DNA from 2 places in the Enterobacter cloacae complex sp. HYC033_NIDB genome. Region 1 is predicted to be linked to the other one. Evidence: predicted binding sites of a transcription regulator. Region 1 holds the regulator's gene; the other holds the start of a gene.
What was found. Region 1 encodes PhoB, which activates phosphate uptake and scavenging genes when phosphate is short. Its sites were predicted from a motif close to CTGTCATAAAACTGNCNNAT; they were not measured.
Positions count from the first base shown of each region.

Region 2: the regulator PhoB is predicted to act here: its motif matches at 7,855-7,874, upstream of glpT (glycerol-3-phosphate transporter).

Region 1 covers NZ_CP115123.1:1,811,689-1,822,078, reverse strand. The annotation lists gene malZ (maltodextrin glucosidase) at 1-1,769, opposite strand, end outside; gene proY (proline-specific permease ProY) at 1,933-3,306, opposite strand; gene brnQ (branched-chain amino acid transporter carrier protein BrnQ) at 3,388-4,707, opposite strand; gene phoR (phosphate regulon sensor histidine kinase PhoR) at 5,117-6,412, opposite strand; gene phoB (phosphate response regulator transcription factor PhoB) at 6,434-7,123, opposite strand; gene sbcD (exonuclease subunit SbcD) at 7,311-8,516, shown strand; gene sbcC (exonuclease subunit SbcC) at 8,513-10,390, shown strand, end outside.
Region 2 covers NZ_CP115123.1:4,022,689-4,033,078, forward strand. The annotation lists gene gyrA (DNA topoisomerase (ATP-hydrolyzing) subunit A) at 1-243, opposite strand, end outside; gene ubiG (bifunctional 2-polyprenyl-6-hydroxyphenol methylase/3-demethylubiquinol 3-O-methyltransferase UbiG) at 390-1,118, shown strand; gene nrdA (class 1a ribonucleoside-diphosphate reductase subunit alpha) at 1,468-3,753, shown strand; gene nrdB (class Ia ribonucleoside-diphosphate reductase subunit beta) at 3,854-4,984, shown strand; gene yfaE (class I ribonucleotide reductase maintenance protein YfaE) at 4,984-5,238, shown strand; gene glpQ (glycerophosphodiester phosphodiesterase) at 5,322-6,383, opposite strand; gene glpT (glycerol-3-phosphate transporter) at 6,395-7,747, opposite strand; gene glpA (anaerobic glycerol-3-phosphate dehydrogenase subunit A) at 7,998-9,626, shown strand; gene glpB (glycerol-3-phosphate dehydrogenase subunit GlpB) at 9,616-10,390, shown strand, end outside.

The sequences.
Region 1 (10,390 bases):
CTCTCCTGGAACGTCGCTTTACCCTCTTTGATCTTCCACGTTTTACCGGCCAGCAGCGGTGAATCTTCCAGCACCACTTCACACGCCTCGCCCCGGTTGATCGCCACCAGCACGCGCTGCTGGTTATAGACGCGGACAAAGACCACTACGTTATCGTGGGCGTACATCACCTGGCAGCCCCCGTAGCGCAGGGCCTGACTCTGCCTGCGCAGCGTCGCCATACGCTGGTACAGGCTGAACAGATCCTGATCCTGTTTTTCACTCTCCCACGGGAAGGTTTTACGGCAGAACGGATCGTTATTCCCCTCCAGCCCCACTTCATCGCCATAGTAGATGCAGGGTACGCCCGGCCAGGTAAAGAGCCAGGTCACCGCCAGCGGCAGACGCGCCACATCTTTACCCAGCAATGATTTAAAGCGCGCGGTATCATGGCTGTCGAGCTGGTTAAACATCCGCAGCTGCTGCTGATGCGACAGGCCAGCGCGATAGTTTTCCATCCACGCCATGCAGGTTTCGGCGTCGATATCCTGCGGATCGTAAGAGATATCGGTGTTAGCGAGGAAACCCCACAGCGGGAAGGTGAAGCCGCGATAGTTCATCGCCGCGTCTTCTGCATCAGCCTGCAACCACTGACGCGCGTCGCCAAAGTGTTCCCCGAAGACGAACGCTTCCGACCGGGCCGCTTTTGCCGACCGGGTAATGGCGGCGACATGTTGAAGGTTATTCCGCGCCCCGCCTGATTCACCCAGCATATGCACCACGTCCAGCCGCCAGCCGTCCATGTTCCACGGCGCTTTCAGCCAGTGGCGCACGATGCTGTCGTCGTCGCCGTAGATCTCATTCACCAGCGATGGCGACTGGAAATCGAGCTTCGGCAGGCTCGGGTAGCCCAGCCAGTCCAGGGCGCGGCCATTCTCATCAAAACTGTACCAGTCACGCTGCGGTGAGTCTGGATTATGGCATGCGCCGCTCATCGACTGATTATGACGGTCAAACCACGCGTGAGAATCACCGCTGTGATTGAACACGCCATCAAGGATCAGGCGCATACCCTCTTTTTGCGTGTTGTGCCGCAGCCGCAGCAGCGCCTCGTCACCGCCAAACTGCTCGTCAACGTGGCGATAATCCTGCGTATCGTATTTGTGCACGCTTGGCGCTTTAAACACCGGGTTCAGGTACAGCGCCGTCACGCCGAGCGTTTTCAGGTACGGCAGTTTTTCGCTGATACCGTCGAGATCGCCGCCGTAAAAGGTCGATCCCCCCGCCTGGGCGGTCAGCGGCTCGTCCCATTTTTTCAGAATAATGTCGTGACCGACCGCATGATGGTAATAAACCTTGTCCTGATCGGCGTTGCGCTTTTCGCTGCGCGCAAAGCGGTCCGGGAAAATCTGGTAAAAGACCTGATCGTTAACCCACTGCGGGCCGTTATCCGGGTGATCCACGGCAAACTGCTCCAGCCGGGCCGGAGGAAAACGGCTGAAGCCCTGCGGGGTAAACCACAGCTGCCGGTTGTTCCACAGCAGCTTGAAGCCGTAGCGGCGACGCGGCTGCCCGCTGCGCAAATCGATATTTGCCCGCCACGCCGTGACGCCCGGCTGCGGCTGGCTGCGCACTTTGTGCATTTTCAGCGACGTTTCTTCGTTATCCACTTCGGCGCGCAGGGTCACACGTTCAGGCTGATTGTCCCCTGCCAGCCAGAGCGTAATCACAAGGTTGTCTTTGTTTTGCTTAACAAATGGGGCAACCGGAAGGTGCCAGGCGTTTAACATCACGAATCCCCTTTGATGAAATTGACGTCACCTTGCCACAGGGTGATTAAAGATAGCTCATCGTGTTCGGGATTATTGGGGGAGGAGAACGGAGGAGGAGATTTTTTCCAGGGCAAAAGGGAGTGTAGGCCGGGTAAGCGCAGCGCCACCCGGCATTTTTACCTTACTGTGCTTCCGCCAGCTGACGATCGCGGCGACATTTAAACATCCAGCCCACCAGCAGCAGGACGATCCACGCGAAGCCCACGTACAGGGAAATACGGGTATCCGGGTGATAACCAATCAGGCCAATGATGAAGACCAGGAAGATGAGACCGACAATGGTCGTTGGCACGCCGCCCGGCACTTTAAACTTCAGCGCTTTGGCCTCTTCTGGCGACAGGCGGCGACGGAACGCAATCTGCGACAGCAGGATCATGATCCACACCCACACCGTCGCAAAGGTCGCCAGTGACGCAATCACCAGGAAGACGTTCTCCGGCATGATGTAATTCAGGTAAACCGAGAACAGCAGCGCCACGGTCATGACCAGCACCGTTACCCACGGGGTGCCGCGACGCGATGTTTTGGCAAACACCTTCGGCGCACTGCCCTGCTCCGCCATGCCGTGCAGCATACGACCCACGCCGAAGACGTCACTGTTGATGGCCGACAGCGAGGCGGTCAGTACCACAAAGTTGAGAATGCTGGCGGCAAACGCAATGCCCATATGCTGGAAAGTCAGGACAAACGGGCTGCCGTTGGTGCCCACCTGGTTCCACGGGTAGATGGACATAATCACAAACAACGTGCCCACGTAGAACACCAGGATACGCATCGGCACCGAGTTGATGGCGCGCGGAATGGACTTCTCCGGATCTTTCGCTTCCCCGGCGGTGATGCCGATAATCTCAATACCGCCATAGGCGAACATGACCATCTGGAGCGACATGACCATCCCGAGCCAGCCGTTGCTGAAGAAGCCGCCGTTGCTCCACAGGTTATGGATGCCGGTTGGCTGCCCACCGTTGCCGATACCCCAGATGATGATGCCGAAACCGGCGAGGATCATGATGATAATGGTCGCGACCTTGAAGAAGGAGAACCAGAACTCCAGCTCGCCAAACACCTTCACGCTCATCAGGTTAACGGCGCAGATGATCAGCACCACGCTCAGTACCCAGATCCAGTGCGGCACGGCGGGGAACCAGACCCCCATATAGATGCCAAACGCCGTCACATCGGCAATGGCGACAATCAGGATTTCGAAGCAGTAGGTCCAGCCGGTGATAAACCCGGCCAGCGGGCCTAAGTTTTCTTGTGCGTAGCGGGAGAAGGAACTGGCAGACGGGTTGTGAACCGACATCTCCCCCAGCGCACGCATGATGATATAGGCCGCCACGCCGCCGATGATGTAGGCCAGCAGAACGCTTGGACCGGCCATTTTGATGGCATCTGCCGAGCCATAAAAAAGACCGGTGCCGATAGCCGAGCCCAGCGCCATAAAGCGGATGTGGCGGGTGCTCAATCCACGTTTAAGTTTGTTAGTGCTTTCCATTAAAATCTTGCCATTCAACACGAAAAAAACAAAAAACCACGGGGCCTTAAGCCCCGTGGTTAAACAATTTGTTGCCGTTGATTAATGGGCGTTGGATGTCACCTGACGCCCTGCCGCACGGTCCCAGATAATCGCCAGAACCAGCGCTACAACGGAAGGCATCAGCCAGGCCAGGCCCTGCTCGGACAGCGGCAGACGCTGTGTCCAGGCTGGCAGGATTTCTGCAAATGCTGATGCTTTGATCCCGTCAAGGATACCAAAAATCAGGCTGATAAACATGGCCGGCGCAATAATTCGCGTCGAGTTATGCCACCACGGGCGGGTGAAGCTCAGCACCACCAGCACGATACATGGCGGATAGATCGCCGTCAGCACCGGAATTGACACCTGAATCAGGTGGCTCAGACCGAGGTTTGACACCGCCATGGAGAAGATGCCAAGGATAAACACCAGCGTGCGGTAAGAGAGCGGCAGATACTGAGCGAAGAACTCCGCGCAGGCGCAGGTCAGACCCACCGCCGTCACCAGACAGGCCAGGAAAATCAGCGCCGCCAGCAGCATGCTGCCTGCACCACCAAAGGTATGCTGCACGTAAGCATGCAGGATCGCCGCGCCGTTTGCGCTCTGATCGACCAGCGTTGCGCTATCTGAACCCAGACGGAACAGCGCCAGATACAACAGCGTCAGGCCGACACCGGCCATCAGGCCAGCCCAGATGGTGTAGCGAGTCAGCAGGCGCGCTTCGGTCACCCCGCGGGAACGCGCGGCGTTAACGATAACGATACCAAACACCATCGCACCGAGCGTATCCATTGTCAGATAGCCGTTCACGAAACCGTTTGAGAACGCCGCGTTCTGATAAGCGTCCATCGCGGAGCTGATGGGCCCCGCAGGCCAGACGATGGCCGCAACCGCCAGCACGATCAGCGCCACAATTTTCAGCGGAGCCAGGAAGTTACCCACGGTATCCAGCAGTTTGCCGGGATAGAGAGAAACCAGAATCACGATGGCGAAGTAAATGAGGCTGTAAATAAACAGCGGCATCGCGCCGTCACCGGTCAGCGGGGCGATACCCACTTCAAAGGAGACGGTCGCCGTACGTGGGGTCGCGAACAGCGGGCCAACGGCCAGATAGCAGACGGTTGCCAGCAGAACGCCAGCCACTTTGCCAATCGGGGTGCTGAGGCTGTCCACACCGCCACCGACTTTCGCCAGCGCGATAACGGTCAGTACCGGCAGGCCCACGGCAGTAAGCAGGAAGCCAAACGCAGCCGTCCAGACGTGTTCACCCGCCTGTAAGCCAACCATTGGAGGAAAAATGATGTTACCTGCGCCAACGAACAGCGCAAATGTCATAAAGCCCAGCGCGATAATGTCACGCGATTTCAAGTGATGGGTCATAAAACCTTACTGCCTGTGGATGTGGTGTTGAATACGTTGAGATTTTCGCCATCCCTCACGGGACGATACAGCGGAAAATTTGCTCAATTTCAGCGGGATATGCTCCCGTCCTGGCGTGGCGAAGAATAGTTTTTCGATTTACCACGCAAATACAGTCGGTCTGACAGTATATGGGGGGCAATTTAAACGCTTATAACGTTTAAAGGCAAGAAGGGATCGTAAAACCAGAACAATATGCCAGCATGAAAATTCAGACCAAAATAATATGCCATGTATAAGAAAAACTCATGGCTAATCATGCGAACAAAAAAGCACCAGCCGTATAATATTCATCCGCGTTTCGCTTGACTGCAAAGCAAACGGGCCAGCAATCGCTGGCCCGTGGAAAGGTAGCCTGACACATCTGCCGTCAGGCGCTTTTTTTGGCAATTAATCGTTCCGGAATCACGAAGCTAAAGCGCGTGCCCTTACCCAAGGTGCTTTCGATATTGAGCCGGCTTTCGTGATGGCTGACGGCATGCTTCACAATTGCCAGTCCCAGTCCGCTCCCGCCGGTCTGCCGCGAGCGCGCCTTATCCACCCGGTAGAATCGTTCGGTGAGACGCGGGAGGTGCTCGGGCCCGATCCCCGGCCCGTTGTCCTCGACGCTAAACTCAGCGCCCGCCGGGGTATGCTGCCAGCTCACCGCGATATGCGTCCCTTTCGGGGTATGATTCACGGCGTTATAGACCAGGTTTGAGATAGCGCTTCGCAGCTCATCTTCACTGCCGAGCACTTTCAGCGTGTTATCAACGTCAAAACTCAGGGTGTGCTGATTATGACTCAGCGTTTGGGCTTCGCGCTCCACCACCCGCAACATCATCGGCACATCAATGATGTCGTTTAGCGCCAGCGACGGGGCAGCCTCAATCTTTGAAAGCGTCAGCAGCTGTTTGACCAGCCCTTCCATGCGGAACGTCTGCTCCCGCATGGTATGCAGTGCTTTCTCACGCGGCGCCCCCTCAAGCGTTTGCTCCTGCATCATCTCCAGGTAGCCCTGAAGCACCGTCAACGGCGTACGCAGCTCGTGGCTAACGTTGGCAAAGAAGTTACGTCTCGCGCCCTCAAGCTGGTGCATCTGGGTAACGTCCCGCGCTACCATCAGCCACTGCCGATCGCTGTAGGGCATCACGCGGATTTCCAGATGGCGACCGTTATTGAGCTTCAGATTGTGCGGGCGCGAAAAATCCCGCTTTTTCAGATACAGCGTGAACTCGGGATAACGCAGAAGGTTCAGGATGTTCTGACCATTATCATCCGGCCAGCGCAGGCCCAGCAGCTGTTGCGCGAGGCCATTACACCAGAAGATTGTCCCTTCTTCTGTCGTCAGGATCACCGCGTCCGGCAGCGACTCCGCACCGCTACGAAAGCGTTTGATCAGGCTTCCCAGCTCACGACGGCGCTTTTTGTTACGCATCTGCATCTGGTGCAGGCCGTAGAGTAGCGGTTCCCAGCTCCCGCTTCCCGGCGGGGGTGTCATACTTCTGTCGACCCACAGCCACCAGGAGAGACGCAGTAAATTCCAGAAATGCCAGACGAGCAATCCCGTCACGGCCACCAGTAAAAACCACGGCAGATAGCCAAAGATAGCCCCCAGAATGAGGGCCGGAATACAACATAAGATCAGTTCAAAGACGAGCCTTTTCCATGACAGACGTTCCAGCACGCGTCACACTCCTGTCATTGTTCAGAAACGGGTCGAGAAACGATAACCCGTGCCGCGGACCGTCTGTACCATGCGATCGTGGCCGCTCAGTTCCAGTGCTTTACGCAGGCGGCGAATATGGACGTCAACCGTTCGGTCTTCGACATAGACGTTAGTTCCCCAGACGTTATTCAGCAACTGTTCGCGGCTGTAAACGCGCTCCGGGTGGGTCATAAAGAAGTGCAGGAGTTTAAATTCGGTCGGTCCCATATCGAGGGGATTTTCACCGGTCATGACCCGGTGTGAGGTAGGATCCAGGCTCAGCCCCTGCATCTCAATCACCTCTTCCACCGCCATCGGTGAAATACGGCGCATCACGGCTTTGATACGCGCCACCAGCTCTTTCGGGGAGAACGGTTTAGTGATGTAATCGTCCGCGCCGGTTTCCAGACCGCGCACGCGATCCTCTTCCTCGCCGCGCGCCGTCAGCATTACCACCGGGATATCGCGGGTCATCGCCTCGCGTTTGATATGCTTGATAAACTGCAATCCGGAACCGCCAGGCAGCATCCAGTCCAGCAGGATCAGATCGGGCCAGGGTTCATTCAGCTGGTTCACCGCGCTGTCATAATCTTCCGCTTCAACCGGCTGGAAGCCATTTTGTTCAAGCACGAAGCACACCATTTCACGGATCGGAGCTTCATCTTCTACGACCAGAATACGTCTCGCCATACTTTGCCCTGTCTTATCGTATTTAAGTTACAAGTCTGTAATGCGGCGTCATTATGCGTCAGATTTATGACAGATTTATGAAAAACATTACCACTATAAATAGCAAACTGTTGTTTTATTACAGCGGTTATTTTCCGTTCCCCGAACGTTTATAATCCTGCTTTCTTATTATTGCCACGGATCTTTTATGCGCATACTTCACACCTCAGACTGGCACCTGGGTCAAAATTTTTACAGCAAAAGCCGCGCCGCGGAACATGAAGCGTTCCTGAACTGGCTGCTGGAGACGGCTCAGGCTCACGAGGTGGACGCGATTATTGTGGCGGGCGACATTTTTGATACCGGATCGCCGCCGAGCTATGCGCGTGAGCTGCACAACCGTTTTGTGGTCAACCTCCAGCAAACCGGTTGTCACCTTGTGATTGTCGCCGGAAACCATGACTCGGTGGCGACGCTGAATGAATCCCGCGATATTCTGGCGTTCCTCAATACCACCGTGGTGGCCAGCGCCGGACACGCGCCGCAGATCCTGAAAAAACGCGACGGCACGCCGGGCGCAGTGCTGTGCCCAATTCCGTTTTTACGCCCGCGCGATATCGTGCAAAGCCAGGCAGGTCTGTCCGGCAGCGAAAAACAGCAGCATCTGTTGCAGGCCATCACCCGCTATTATCACCAGCAACATACGGAAGCCTGCGCCCTGCGCGGCGATCAGGCCATTCCGATCATTGCCACCGGGCACCTCACCACCGTCGGAGCCAGTAAGAGTGATGCGGTGCGCGAGATCTATATCGGTACGCTGGACGCGTTTCCGGCGCAAAACTTCCCCCCCGCCGACTACATTGCCCTCGGGCATATTCACCGGGCGCAGATCATCGGCGGCTGCGAGCATATCCGCTACTGCGGCTCGCCCATTTCGCTCAGTTTTGACGAAACGGGCAAAGCCAAATCCGTGCATCTGGTGAGCTTCACCGGAGGCAAACTCAGCGCCGTTGAGACGCTTGAGGTGCCGGTCACCCAGCCGCTGGCGGTGCTGAAAGGCGATCTGGCCGCCATTACCGCTCAGCTTGAGCAGTGGCGCGGCGCAGCGCTTAATCCCCCCGTCTGGCTCGATATCGAAATCACCACCGACGACTACCTGTACGATATGCAGCGTAAAATACAGACGCTGACGGAAGACCTTCCCGTGGAGGTGCTGCTGGTACGCCGCAGCCGCGAGCAGCGCGAGAAAATACTGCTCAACGCCCAGCGTGAAACGCTTAGCGAACTTCGGGTTGAAGAGGTGTTCGCGCGGCGGCTTGCGCATGAAGAGGTGGACGAGGCCAGACGCACCAGGCTTAACGAGCTGTTTGCCCAGACCCTGCATTCCCTCCATGACGAGGACGAAAACGCATGAAAATTCTGAGCCTGCGCCTGAAAAATCTGAATTCGCTAAAGGGTGAGTGGAAAATTGATTTCACCGCGGAGCCGTTCGCCAGCAACGGACTGTTTGCCATCACCGGCGCAACCGGCGCGGGTAAAACCACGCTGCTGGATGCCATCTGCCTGGCGCTTTACCACGAAACGCCGCGTCTTAATAAGGTCTCTCAGGCGCAAAACGACCTGATGACGCGCGATACCGCCGAATGCCTGGCAGAAGTGGAATTTGAGGTCAAAGGCGTTGCTTATCGCGCTTTCTGGAGCCAGAACCGCGCCCGCAACCAGCCGGACGGGAACTTACAGGCACCGCGCGTTGAGCTGGCCCGCTGCGAAGACGGCAAAATTCTGGCCGACAAAGTCACGGATAAGCTGGAACAAACCGCCACGCTTACCGGGCTGGACTATGGTCGCTTTACCCGTTCGATGTTGCTCTCTCAGGGGCAGTTTGCCGCCTTCCTGAATGCTAAACCGAGCGATCGCGCAGAGCTGCTGGAGGAACTGACCGGCACGGAAATTTACGGCCAGATTTCCGCCATGGTTTTTGAAAAACACAAAGCGGCACGTAACGCGCTGGAGATGTGCGAAGCGCAGGCCGCAGGGGTTGTGCTGCTGAGCGAGGAACAGCAGCAGCACTTGCAGCAAAGTTTGCAGGCACTTACTGACGAAGAAAAAGTCCTGCTGGCACAGCAGCAAAGCCAACAGAAAGATTTTCAGTGGCTTACGCGTAACGACGAACTGATACGTGAGCAGCAGCGTGCAGCCGCTTCGCAGCAGCAGGCGCAACAGGCTCTGACGGACGCCGCGCCCCAACTGGCGAAGCTCAAGCTGGCGCAGCCCGCCGCCCAGCTACGTCCGCTATGGGAGTATCAGCAGGAGCAGACCACCCGCCTGGCGCAGACAACAGAGCGAATTGTTGAAGTAAATACTCGCTTACTCGACAGAGCGGTGCAGCGCTCGCGTATTCGCAACGGTGCGCTGCGCAACCGTGAACAGTTGCAGACAGAGCACAAGGTACTGACGCAGTGGCTGACCGAACACGATCGTTTCCGTCAGTGGGGGCAGGAAATTGCCGGCTGGCGGGCGCATTTTACGCAACTGGGTCGCGATAAAAATCAGCTTGTTGCCCAGTCAGCGCGCATGGCTGAGCTTCGTCAGAAGCTGGCTGAGATGCCTGAAAGTAGGTTGACGCTGACGGCTGAGGATCTCGCGACGGCAATGGAGCAACAGGCACAGTCGCGGGCGCTCCGCCAGCGTCTGACAGCGCTTCACGCTCGCTATCAGCCGCTGCAAAAACGACTGCGCCAGAATGCGGAAAGCGTGCAGAAAGCGCAGGCTGAGCAGGCTAAGTTCAATGAAACGCTGATCCTGCGGCGTCAGCAGTTCAAAGAGAAAAATCAGCACTATGCCGACCTGAAAGCGCTCTGTGAGCGTGAGGCGACAATCAAGGATCTTGAGAACTATCGTGCACAGCTCGAAGCGGGTAAGCCTTGCCCGCTCTGCGGTTCACGCGAACACCCGGCAGTTGTGCAGTATCAGGCGCTTGAACTGACTGACAATCAGCGCCGCCGCGACGCGCTGGAGAAAGAGGTTGCCGCGCTAAAAGAGGAAGGATTGCTGGTGCTCGGGCAGGTGAATGCGCTGACCCAACAGATCCAGCGCGAGACAGAGGAAGCACAGGCTCTCTCTGAGGAAGAGCAAGCACTTACTAAGGAGTGGCTGGAGGTCTGCGCCTCCCTGAACATAGCGCTGAATATTCAGGATGATATAGCCCCCTGGATGAGCGAACAGGAACAGTATGAACGCCAGCTGTATCAGCTCAGCCAGCGTCTGACGCTGCAAAACCAGCTCAAT
Region 2 (10,390 bases), 2.2 Mb from region 1:
ACCATGAGGATGGTATTTACCGATTACGTCACCAACGACACGGGCAGATTTTTTGTAGGCTTTATTCCAGTCATTGCCCAATACGTTCATGGCGTATAGTACGCGACGGTGTACCGGCTTCAGGCCATCGCGGACGTCCGGCAGCGCACGGCCAACAATGACCGACATCGCATAGTCCAGATAGGAGCTTTTCAGCTCTTCCTCGATGTTAACCGGTGTAATTTCTCTCGCAAGGTCGCTCATCTAACCGCTATCCCTCTACTGTATCCCGGATTCAAAGGTCGCAAATTATAACACAGCCGCGGTGATACAGGTAAACCTATACGCTTTATTCACAGGGATTGCCTGATATACTCATTTGTCTTGCTAAATAAGGAGTAAAAGCGCCCATGAATGCCGAAAAATCCCCGGTGGCTCACAACGTTGACCACGAAGAGATTGCCAAATTTGAAGCGGTGGCGTCCCGCTGGTGGGATCTCGAAGGTGAGTTCAAACCTCTGCATCGTATTAACCCGCTGCGTCTGGGCTATATCGCGGAGCGTTCCGGCGGTCTGTTCGGTAAGAAAGTGCTCGACGTCGGCTGCGGCGGCGGCATCCTGGCGGAAAGTATGGCACGTGAAGGGGCCACCGTCACCGGTCTGGACATGGGCTTCGAACCTCTACAGGTTGCGCGTCTTCATGCGCTGGAGTCCGGCGTACAGGTAGAATATGTCCAGGAAACCGTGGAAGAGCACGCGGCAAAACATGCGCACCAGTATGACGTGGTGACCTGCATGGAGATGCTGGAGCACGTTCCCGATCCGCAGTCGGTGGTCAGCGCCTGTGCAAAACTGGTGAAACCGGGTGGACAGGTCTTCTTCTCGACCATCAACCGCAACGGCAAAGCCTGGCTGATGGCCGTGGTAGGCGCGGAATACGTGCTGCGCATGGTGCCGAAAGGGACGCACGACGTGAAGAAGTTCATCAAGCCTGCCGAACTGCTGGGCTGGGTTGACCAGACATGGCTTAAGGAGCAGCACATGACGGGCCTGCACTACAATCCGCTGACGGATAAATTCAAACTTGCCCCGGGCGTGGATGTTAACTATATGTTGCACACAACCGCCAAAAACGACTAACGTCATCCGTTATTCTTATAATGATTGCGCGACATCATGTTGCGCAATTCTGACCTCCCGTTGAAGAAATCAGCACTCGATCAAATTTTGAATTTTTTTTCTTAATTATTGACATCTCTTCCAGGCCTTACGGCACGAGGACTTAGCCTTTTTTACCCTTTCACAACCTCAATTTAACGTCAAAATCAACCCTTGTGCTGAAAAGATTCGATACTAGAATACTCACCATATAGCGTTCTTCTTATCGCAAAACCCCTATATGTAGTATTTATCCACAGAGTTAGTCACAAGACGGTTCTGTGGATAAGCGGGGGATATTTTTTTATTTCACGGACAGGTAAAAACCCACATGAATCAGAGTCTGCTGGTGACAAAGCGCGACGGTACCACCGAGCGTATCAATCTGGACAAAATCCATCGAGTTCTCGACTGGGCAGCAGAAGGACTGAACAACGTATCTATCTCCCAGGTTGAACTGCGTTCTCACATTCAGTTCTACGACGGCATCAAAACGTCTGATATCCACGAAACCATTATCAAAGCCGCGGCAGATCTGATCTCCCGCGACGCACCGGATTATCAGTACCTCGCTGCGCGTCTGGCGATTTTCCACCTGCGTAAAAAAGCCTACGGCCAGTTCGAGCCGCCGAAGCTTTACGATCACGTAGTGAAAATGGTCGAGCTGGGCAAATACGACACGCATCTGCTGGAAGACTATACGGAAGAAGAGTTCGAGCAGATGAACGGGTTTATCGATCACTGGCGCGACATGAACTTCTCCTACGCGGCGGTGAAGCAGCTCGAAGGTAAATACCTGGTTCAGAACCGTGTGACGGGCGAAATCTACGAGAGCGCCCAGTTCCTCTATATTCTGGTGGCCGCCTGCCTGTTCTCTAATTACCCGCGTGAAACCCGTCTGGACTACGTGAAGCGTTTCTACGATGCGGTCTCTACGTTCAAGATTTCTCTGCCTACGCCAATCATGTCTGGCGTGCGTACCCCTACCCGTCAGTTCAGCTCCTGCGTACTGATCGAGTGTGGTGACAGCCTGGATTCCATCAACGCGACCTCCAGCGCCATCGTGAAATACGTCTCCCAGCGTGCCGGTATCGGCATCAACGCCGGCCGTATCCGTGCACTGGGCAGCCCGATCCGCGGCGGTGAAGCGTTCCACACCGGCTGTATTCCGTTCTACAAGCACTTCCAGACGGCAGTAAAATCCTGCTCTCAGGGCGGCGTGCGTGGTGGTGCAGCGACCCTGTTCTACCCGATGTGGCACCTGGAAGTGGAAAGTCTGCTGGTTCTGAAGAACAACCGCGGCGTGGAAGGCAACCGCGTGCGTCACATGGACTACGGCGTGCAGATCAACAAGCTGATGTACACCCGTCTGCTGAAAGGGGAAGACATCACCCTCTTCAGCCCGTCCGACGTCCCGGGTCTGTACGACGCGTTCTTCGCCGATCAGGACGAGTTCGAGCGTCTGTACACCAAATATGAAAAAGACGACAGCATCCGCAAGCAGCGCGTGAAAGCGGTCGATCTGTTCTCCCTGATGATGCAGGAACGTGCCTCTACCGGTCGTATCTACATCCAGAACGTTGACCACTGCAACACCCACAGCCCGTTCGATCCGGTGGTTGCGCCAGTGCGCCAGTCTAACCTGTGCCTGGAGATCGCCCTGCCGACCAAACCGCTGGAAGACGTGAACGACGAAAACGGTGAAATCGCGCTCTGTACGCTGTCCGCGTTCAACCTGGGTGCGATTAAGAGCCTGGACGAGCTGGAAGAGCTGGCGGTGCTGGCGGTTCGTGCGCTCGACGCCCTGCTGGACTACCAGGATTACCCAATCCCGGCCGCTAAACGCGGTGCAATGGGCCGTCGCACCCTGGGTATCGGCGTGATCAACTTCGCCTACTGGCTGGCGAAAAACGGCAAGCGTTACTCCGACGGCAGCGCCAACAACCTGACGCACCAGACGTTCGAAGCGATTCAGTACTACCTGATGAAAGCGTCCAACGAGCTGGCGAAAGAGCAAGGCGCGTGCCCGTGGTTCAACGAAACCACCTACGCGAAAGGCATTCTGCCAATCGACACCTACAAGAAAGACCTGGATGCGATTGTCAGCGAGCCGCTGCATCTCGATTGGGAAGGCCTGCGCGAGTCCATCAAGACCCACGGCCTGCGTAACTCCACGCTCTCTGCCCTGATGCCGTCCGAGACCTCGTCGCAGATCTCTAACGCCACCAACGGTATTGAACCGCCGCGCGGCCACGTCAGCATCAAAGCGTCGAAAGACGGCGTGCTGCGTCAGGTGGTGCCGGATTACGAAACGCTGGGTGACAACTACGAGCTACTGTGGGAAATGCCAAACAACGACGGCTATCTGCAACTGGTGGGTATCATGCAGAAGTTTATCGACCAGTCGATCTCTGCCAATACCAACTACGACCCAACGCGCTTCCCGTCTGGCAAGGTTCCGATGCAGCAACTGCTGAAAGACCTGCTCACCGCCTACAAATTTGGCGTGAAAACGCTGTACTATCACAACACCCGTGATGGTGCGGAAGACGCCCAGGACGACCTGGTGCCGTCAATTCAGGACGATGGCTGCGAAAGCGGCGCATGTAAGATCTAAGCACTTCGCCGGGTGGCGCTACGCTTACCCGGCCTACGGTTTTGTAGGCCCGGCAAACGCAGTGCCGCCGGGCAATAAAATCTCAACAGGACTCACCGCAATGGCATATACCACCTTTTCACAGACGAAAAACGACCAGCTCAAAGAGCCGATGTTCTTCGGCCAGCCGGTCAACGTGGCACGCTACGATCAGCAAAAATATGACATCTTCGAAAAGCTGATTGAAAAGCAACTCTCCTTCTTCTGGCGTCCGGAAGAAGTTGACGTTTCCCGCGACCGTATCGATTTCCAGGCGCTGCCGGAACACGAAAAGCACATCTTCCTCAGCAACCTGAAGTACCAGACGCTACTGGACTCCATCCAGGGCCGTAGTCCGAACGTGGCGCTGCTGCCGCTGATCTCGATTCCTGAGCTGGAAACCTGGGTGGAAACCTGGGCGTTCTCCGAGACGATCCACTCCCGCTCTTACACCCACATCATCCGCAACATCGTGAACGATCCGGCGGTGGTGTTTGACGATATCGTCACCAACGAGCAGATCCAGAAGCGCGCGGAAGGCATTGCGCACTACTACGATGAGCTGATCGAGATGACCAGCTACTGGCATCTGCTGGGCGAAGGCACGCATAACGTGAACGGCAAAACCATTACCGTAAACCTGCGAGCCCTGAAAAAGCAGCTGTACCTGTGCCTGATGAGCGTTAACGCGCTGGAAGCGATCCGCTTCTACGTGAGCTTCGCCTGCTCCTTCGCCTTTGCCGAGCGCAAGCTGATGGAAGGCAACGCCAAAATCATCCGCCTGATCGCCCGTGACGAAGCCCTGCATCTGACCGGGACTCAGCACATGCTGAACCTGCTGCGCAGCGGCGCGGACGACCCGGAAATGGCTGCGATTGCCGAAGAGTGCAAGCAGGAATGCTACGATCTGTTCGTGCTGGCCGCCCAGCAGGAGAAAGAGTGGGCAGACTACCTGTTCCGCGACGGCTCCATGATTGGCCTGAACAAAGACATTCTGTGCCAGTACGTGGAGTACATCACTAACATCCGCATGCAGGCTGTGGGTCTCGATCTGCCATTCCAGACGCGCTCTAACCCGATTCCGTGGATCAACACCTGGCTGGTGTCCGATAACGTGCAGGTTGCGCCGCAGGAAGTGGAAGTGAGTTCTTATCTGGTCGGTCAGATTGATTCTGAAGTCAACACCGACGACCTGAGCGATTTCCAGCTCTGATGAGCCGCGTAACGCTGAGCCTTTCTGGTACAGAGGTGTTGTGCCAGGAAGAGCACCCTTCTCTGCTGGTGGCGCTTGAAGCGCATCAGGTAGAAGTAGAGTACCAGTGTCGTGAAGGCTACTGCGGCTCCTGCCGCTGCCGTCTGGTCGCAGGCCAGGTAGACTGGCTGACCGAACCGCTGGCCTTTATCAGTGAAGGGGAGATTTTGCCCTGCTGCTGCCGGGCAAAAGGCGATATTGAGATCGAGATGTAATTATGTCGGGTGGCGCTTCGCTGACCCGACCTACAAAACCGCAGTTCGTAGGCCGGGTAAGGCGCAGCCGCCACCCGGCAATTTCAGCGTTTATCCTTCAAAAAGCTCACCGCTTTATCCGGGAAATCCGTAAACAACCCGTCCACATCCGCCTGGTTATACAGCACGTCGTAAAGCTGATTCACGTCCGTCGCATACTCCGGCAGCTGGTCTGCGCGTACGGTATACGGATGCACCTGCATCTTGCTCGCATGCGCCTCTTTCACCATCGCCGTCAGCTTCACGTGACCCGGCGTTGAGCCTTCCGCCACCAGCATGTGGTAATCCGGCCCGATGCCGTCGGCGTACTGCGCAATCTGCTTCATCGCGCCCGGCTTAAACATCCAGTCGTAGCTGTAGTTCACCCACTTCCCGTCCGGCTGTTTTTCCTGGGTTTCATTCCAGTCGGTATACGCAATCAGCTGCACCAGATTGAGATCCATCCCCATTTTCGGCTCCAGCTCGGTTTTGATGCGCTTCAGTTCCGCGGCGTCGAAACATTGCAGGAAAACCTTATCCTGCTTGCTGGTGTAGCCGTACATTTTCAGTACCTCCAGCGTCTTCGCGGCAATGTCCTTCCCTTCCTGATGGTGGAACCACGGCGCTTTGATTTCCGGGTAGATACCGATATTTTTTCCTGTCGAGTGGTTCAGCCCCTGAACAAACTCGATCTCCTCTTCGAAGGTGTGAATACGGAAGTCAGACTTGCCCATCGGGAAACGTCCCGGATAGACCTGTACCTTCTTACCGTTTTCAATCTCGAAGCCCTCGGTAAACTTCAGCGAGCGGATCTCCGCCAGCGTGAAGTCGATGGCGTAGTAGCGACCATCTTTACGGGCGCGATCCGGGAAACGTTCCGCCACGTCCGTCACGCGGTCAAGATAGTGGTCATGCAGAACGACCAGCTGGTCGTCCTTCGTCATCACCAGATCCTGCTCCAGATAATCCGCGCCCTGGGCATAGGCCATCGCTTTTGCCGGCAGCGTATGCTCCGGCAGATAACCGCTGGCGCCACGGTGGGCGATCACGATCTTATCCGCCGCCAGCGCGGAGCTTGTCATCAGGCCCGCCAGCAGCAGACCTGTCGCTAACTGAGTTAATTTCATCGCAATGCTCCTTATTGACGACGCGCCAGCACTTCGGCGTGGTGACGTTTTTCACCAATCATCACAACAACCAGCAGCAGAACAGCCAGCACGCTGCCGCCAATCATCACCATAAAGCCGCCATCCCAGCCGAAGAAGTCGACGGTGTAGCCGACGATGGCGCTCGCAGCGACCGAACCGCCGAGGTAGCCAAACAGACCGGTAAAGCCTGCCGCCGTGCCTGCCGCTTTCTTCGGCGCCAGCTCCAGGGCATGCAGACCAATCAGCATAACCGGACCATAAATCAGGAAGCCGATGACGATCATACAGGCCATATCCACACCCGGATTCCCCGGCGGGTTAAGCCAGTAAACGACCGTCGCGATGGTGACCAGCGTCATAAAGAACACGCCCGTCGCCCCACGGTTGCCCTTAAACACTTTGTCCGACATCCAGCCACAGATCAGCGTGCCGGGAATGCCCGCGTATTCATACAGGAAATAGGCCCAGGAGGATTTATCCAGCGCGAAGTGCTTCACCTCTTTCAGGTAGGTTGGCGACCAGTCGAGGATCCCGTAGCGCAGCAGGTAGACAAATACGTTCGCCACCGCGATGTACCACAGCAGCTTGTTTGGCAGCACATACTTCATGAAGATCTGCTTTGCCGTCAGCTCTTCTTCGTGCTTCTCGCTGTAATCATCCGGGTAGTCGTTTTTGTACTCTTCAATCGGCGGCAGGCCGCAGGACTGTGGGGTGTCGCGCATCAGAGCGAAGGCGATAATCGCCACCAGAATGGCGCCAAAGGCTGGCATATAGAGCGCGGCATGCCAGTCGTTGAACCAGGCCATCCCCAGCAGGAACAGCAGCGGCGGAAGCCCGCCCCCGACGTTATGCGCACAGTTCCAGACCGAAACAATTCCACCACGCTCTTTCTGTGACCACCAGTGAACCATGGTGCGTCCGCATGGCGGCCATCCCATCCCCTGGAACCAGCCGCAGAGGAACAGCAGCACGAACATGATGGCAATGCTGGAGGTCGCCCACGGCACAAAGCCCATGAACAGCATCACCGCGGCCGCTAGGATCAGGCCGGCGGGCAGGAACACGCGCGGATTCGAGCGATCCGACACCGACCCCATAATGAACTTCGAAAAACCGTACGCGATGGAGATCCCCGACAGCGCAAATCCCAGATCGCCGCGAGAGAAGCCCTGCTCCACCAGGTACGGCATGGCGAGCGCAAAGTTTTTACGTACCAGATAGTACGCCGCATACCCGAAGAAGATCCCGAGGAAGATTTGCCAACGCAGACGGCGGTAGAGAGGATCAATCTCTGCCTCTGGCAGTCGCGCCCGATGTGGCGCAGGTTTAAAGATACTGAGCATAACAGCCTCCGTGGCCTTTCAAAAAATGACCGGGCATCTCGCGCCCGGCTACAGAGGCGGCGATGTTAAGAAATCACGGTGAATGTTACTGTGAATCAACGCACAGATTGTTACAGAAATATGACAGAATGCGCAAAAAAGCGCATGAAATCACGTTTCACTTTCGAATTTCGCGCGTTTATGTTCGAAATCAAACAAACCACACGATCAATGTGGCTAAATGCTAAAAAACGAACATAGAGGAAAGGCAATGACAATTCACGATCCACGCTTCAGCGATGTGATTATCATTGGCGGTGGCGCGACGGGTGCCGGCATCGCACGCGACTGCGCCCTGCGGGGATTGAGCGTCACGCTTCTGGAACGCCACGATATCGCCACCGGCGCGACGGGACGTAATCACGGTCTGTTGCACAGCGGCGCCCGCTATGCGGTCACTGACGCTGAGTCAGCACGCGAGTGTATCGCTGAAAACCAGATCCTCAGGCGCATCGCCCGCCACTGCGTTGAACCGACCAACGGTCTTTTTATCACCCTTCCAGAAGATGACCTCGGCTTTCAGCAAACCTTTATCACCGCCTGCACGGCGGCAGGCATTCAGGCCGAGGCGATCGATCCTGCGCAGGCGCGCCGTCTTGAACCCTCGGTAAACCCGGCGTTACTGGGCGCGGTAAAAGTACCGGACGGAACCGTTGATCCTTTCCGCCTGACCGCCGCCAATATGCTCGACGCGCGGGAACATGGCGCCCGGATCCTGACCGGGCATCACGTCACCGGGCTTATTCGTGAAGGTAATACCGTGCGCGGGGTGCGCGTGTTTGATGCGCAGTACAACGAACACCGCGAGCTGTATGCCGCCGTCGTGGTCAACGCGGCGGGGATCTGGGGCCAGCGCATCGCGGAATACGCGGACCTGTCGGTGCGCATGTTCCCGGCGAAAGGCTCGCTGCTGATCCTCGACCACCGCATCAATAACCATGTCATCAACCGCTGCCGTAAACCGTCTGACGCCGATATCCTCGTGCCGGGGGACACCATTTCGTTAATCGGCACGACCTCAATGCATGTGGACTACAGCGAAATTGATTACAACCGCGTCACCGCTGAAGAGGTGGATATCCTGCTGCGCGAAGGGGAAAAGCTGGCCCCGGTGATGGCGCAGACGCGTATTCTGCGTGCCTACGCGGGCGTGCGTCCCCTCGTCGCCAGCGATAACGATCCGAGCGGGCGTAACGTCAGCCGCGGCATCGTGCTGCTCGATCACGCCGAACGCGACGGCATGGACGGGTTTATCACCATTACCGGCGGCAAGCTGATGACCTACCGGCTGATGGCCCAGTGGGCCACCGATGCCGTCTGCCGTAAGCTCGGCAACACCGCACCGTGCGTGACGGCGGAACAGGCTCTGCCCGGCTCGCAGCAATCGACAGAAAAAACGCTGCACAAAATCATTTCACTCCCTGCCCCGCTTCGCGGTTCGGCGATTTACCGTCACGGCGACCGCACCCCAACCTGGCTCGGTGAAGGGCGACTCAGCCGCAGCCTGGTGTGCGAATGCGAAGCCGTGACCGCAGGCGAGGTGCAGTATGCCGTGGAAAACCTGACGGTGAACAACCTGCTCGATTTACGCCGCCGCACGCGCGTCGGGATGGGCACCTGTCAGGGGGAGCTGTGCGCCTGCCGTGCCGCCGGGCTGCTGCAACGTTTTCACGCCACCACGTCAACCCAGTCGCTTGCCCAGCTCAGCGATTTTTTAAACGAGCGCTGGAAAGGCATTCAGCCCGTCGCCTGGGGCGATGCCCTGCGCGAAAGCGAGTTTACCCGCTGGGTCTATCAGGGGCTTTGCGGTCTGGAGAAGGAGCACAACCATGAAATTTGATACCGTGATTGTGGGTGGGGGGCTGGCGGGCCTGCTGTGCGGCCTCAAACTGACGCAGCGGGGTCTGCGCTGCGCCATTGTCACTCGCGGTCAGAGTGCCCTGCACTTCTCTTCCGGCTCGCTGGATTTACTGGGCGCGCTATCGTTCGCCGATCTGCCGCCTGAACATCCCTACCGCCTGACGGGCGCAGAGAATATGGCCCGCTTTGCCTGCGAAACCGAACACCTGCTCACCACCTGCGGCGCACGCATGCAGGGTGACGCCGAGCAAAATCATCAGCGCGTCACGCCGCTCGGCACCCTGCGCGCCGCCTGGCTTAGCCCGGAAGAGGTGCCTGTCGCCCCCATCGCTGCCGAGCGCGTGCGGGTGGTGGGGATCAGCGGCTTCCTCGATTTCCAGCCACATCTGGCCGCCGCGTCTCTCAGACAGCAGGGTGTTCAGGTGGATACGGCGGAGATTGATCTCCCCGAACTCGACGTGCTGCGCGAAAACCCCAGCGAGTTTCGTGCGGTGAACATTGCCCGCCTGCTGGATAATGAAAGTTATTGGCCGCAGCTGTACGCGGCGCTTCAACCGCTCGGCGAGACCTGCGACGCCCTGTTTATGCCCGCCTGTTTTGGCTTAACGGACAACCGGCTCTGGCGCTGGCTCTCGGCGCGCCTGCCCTGTACGCTCGGTTTACTGCCGACGCTCCCCCCTTCCGTGCCCGGCATTCGTCTGCACACCCAGCTTCAGCGTCAGTTTGTTGCCCAGGGTGGCGTCT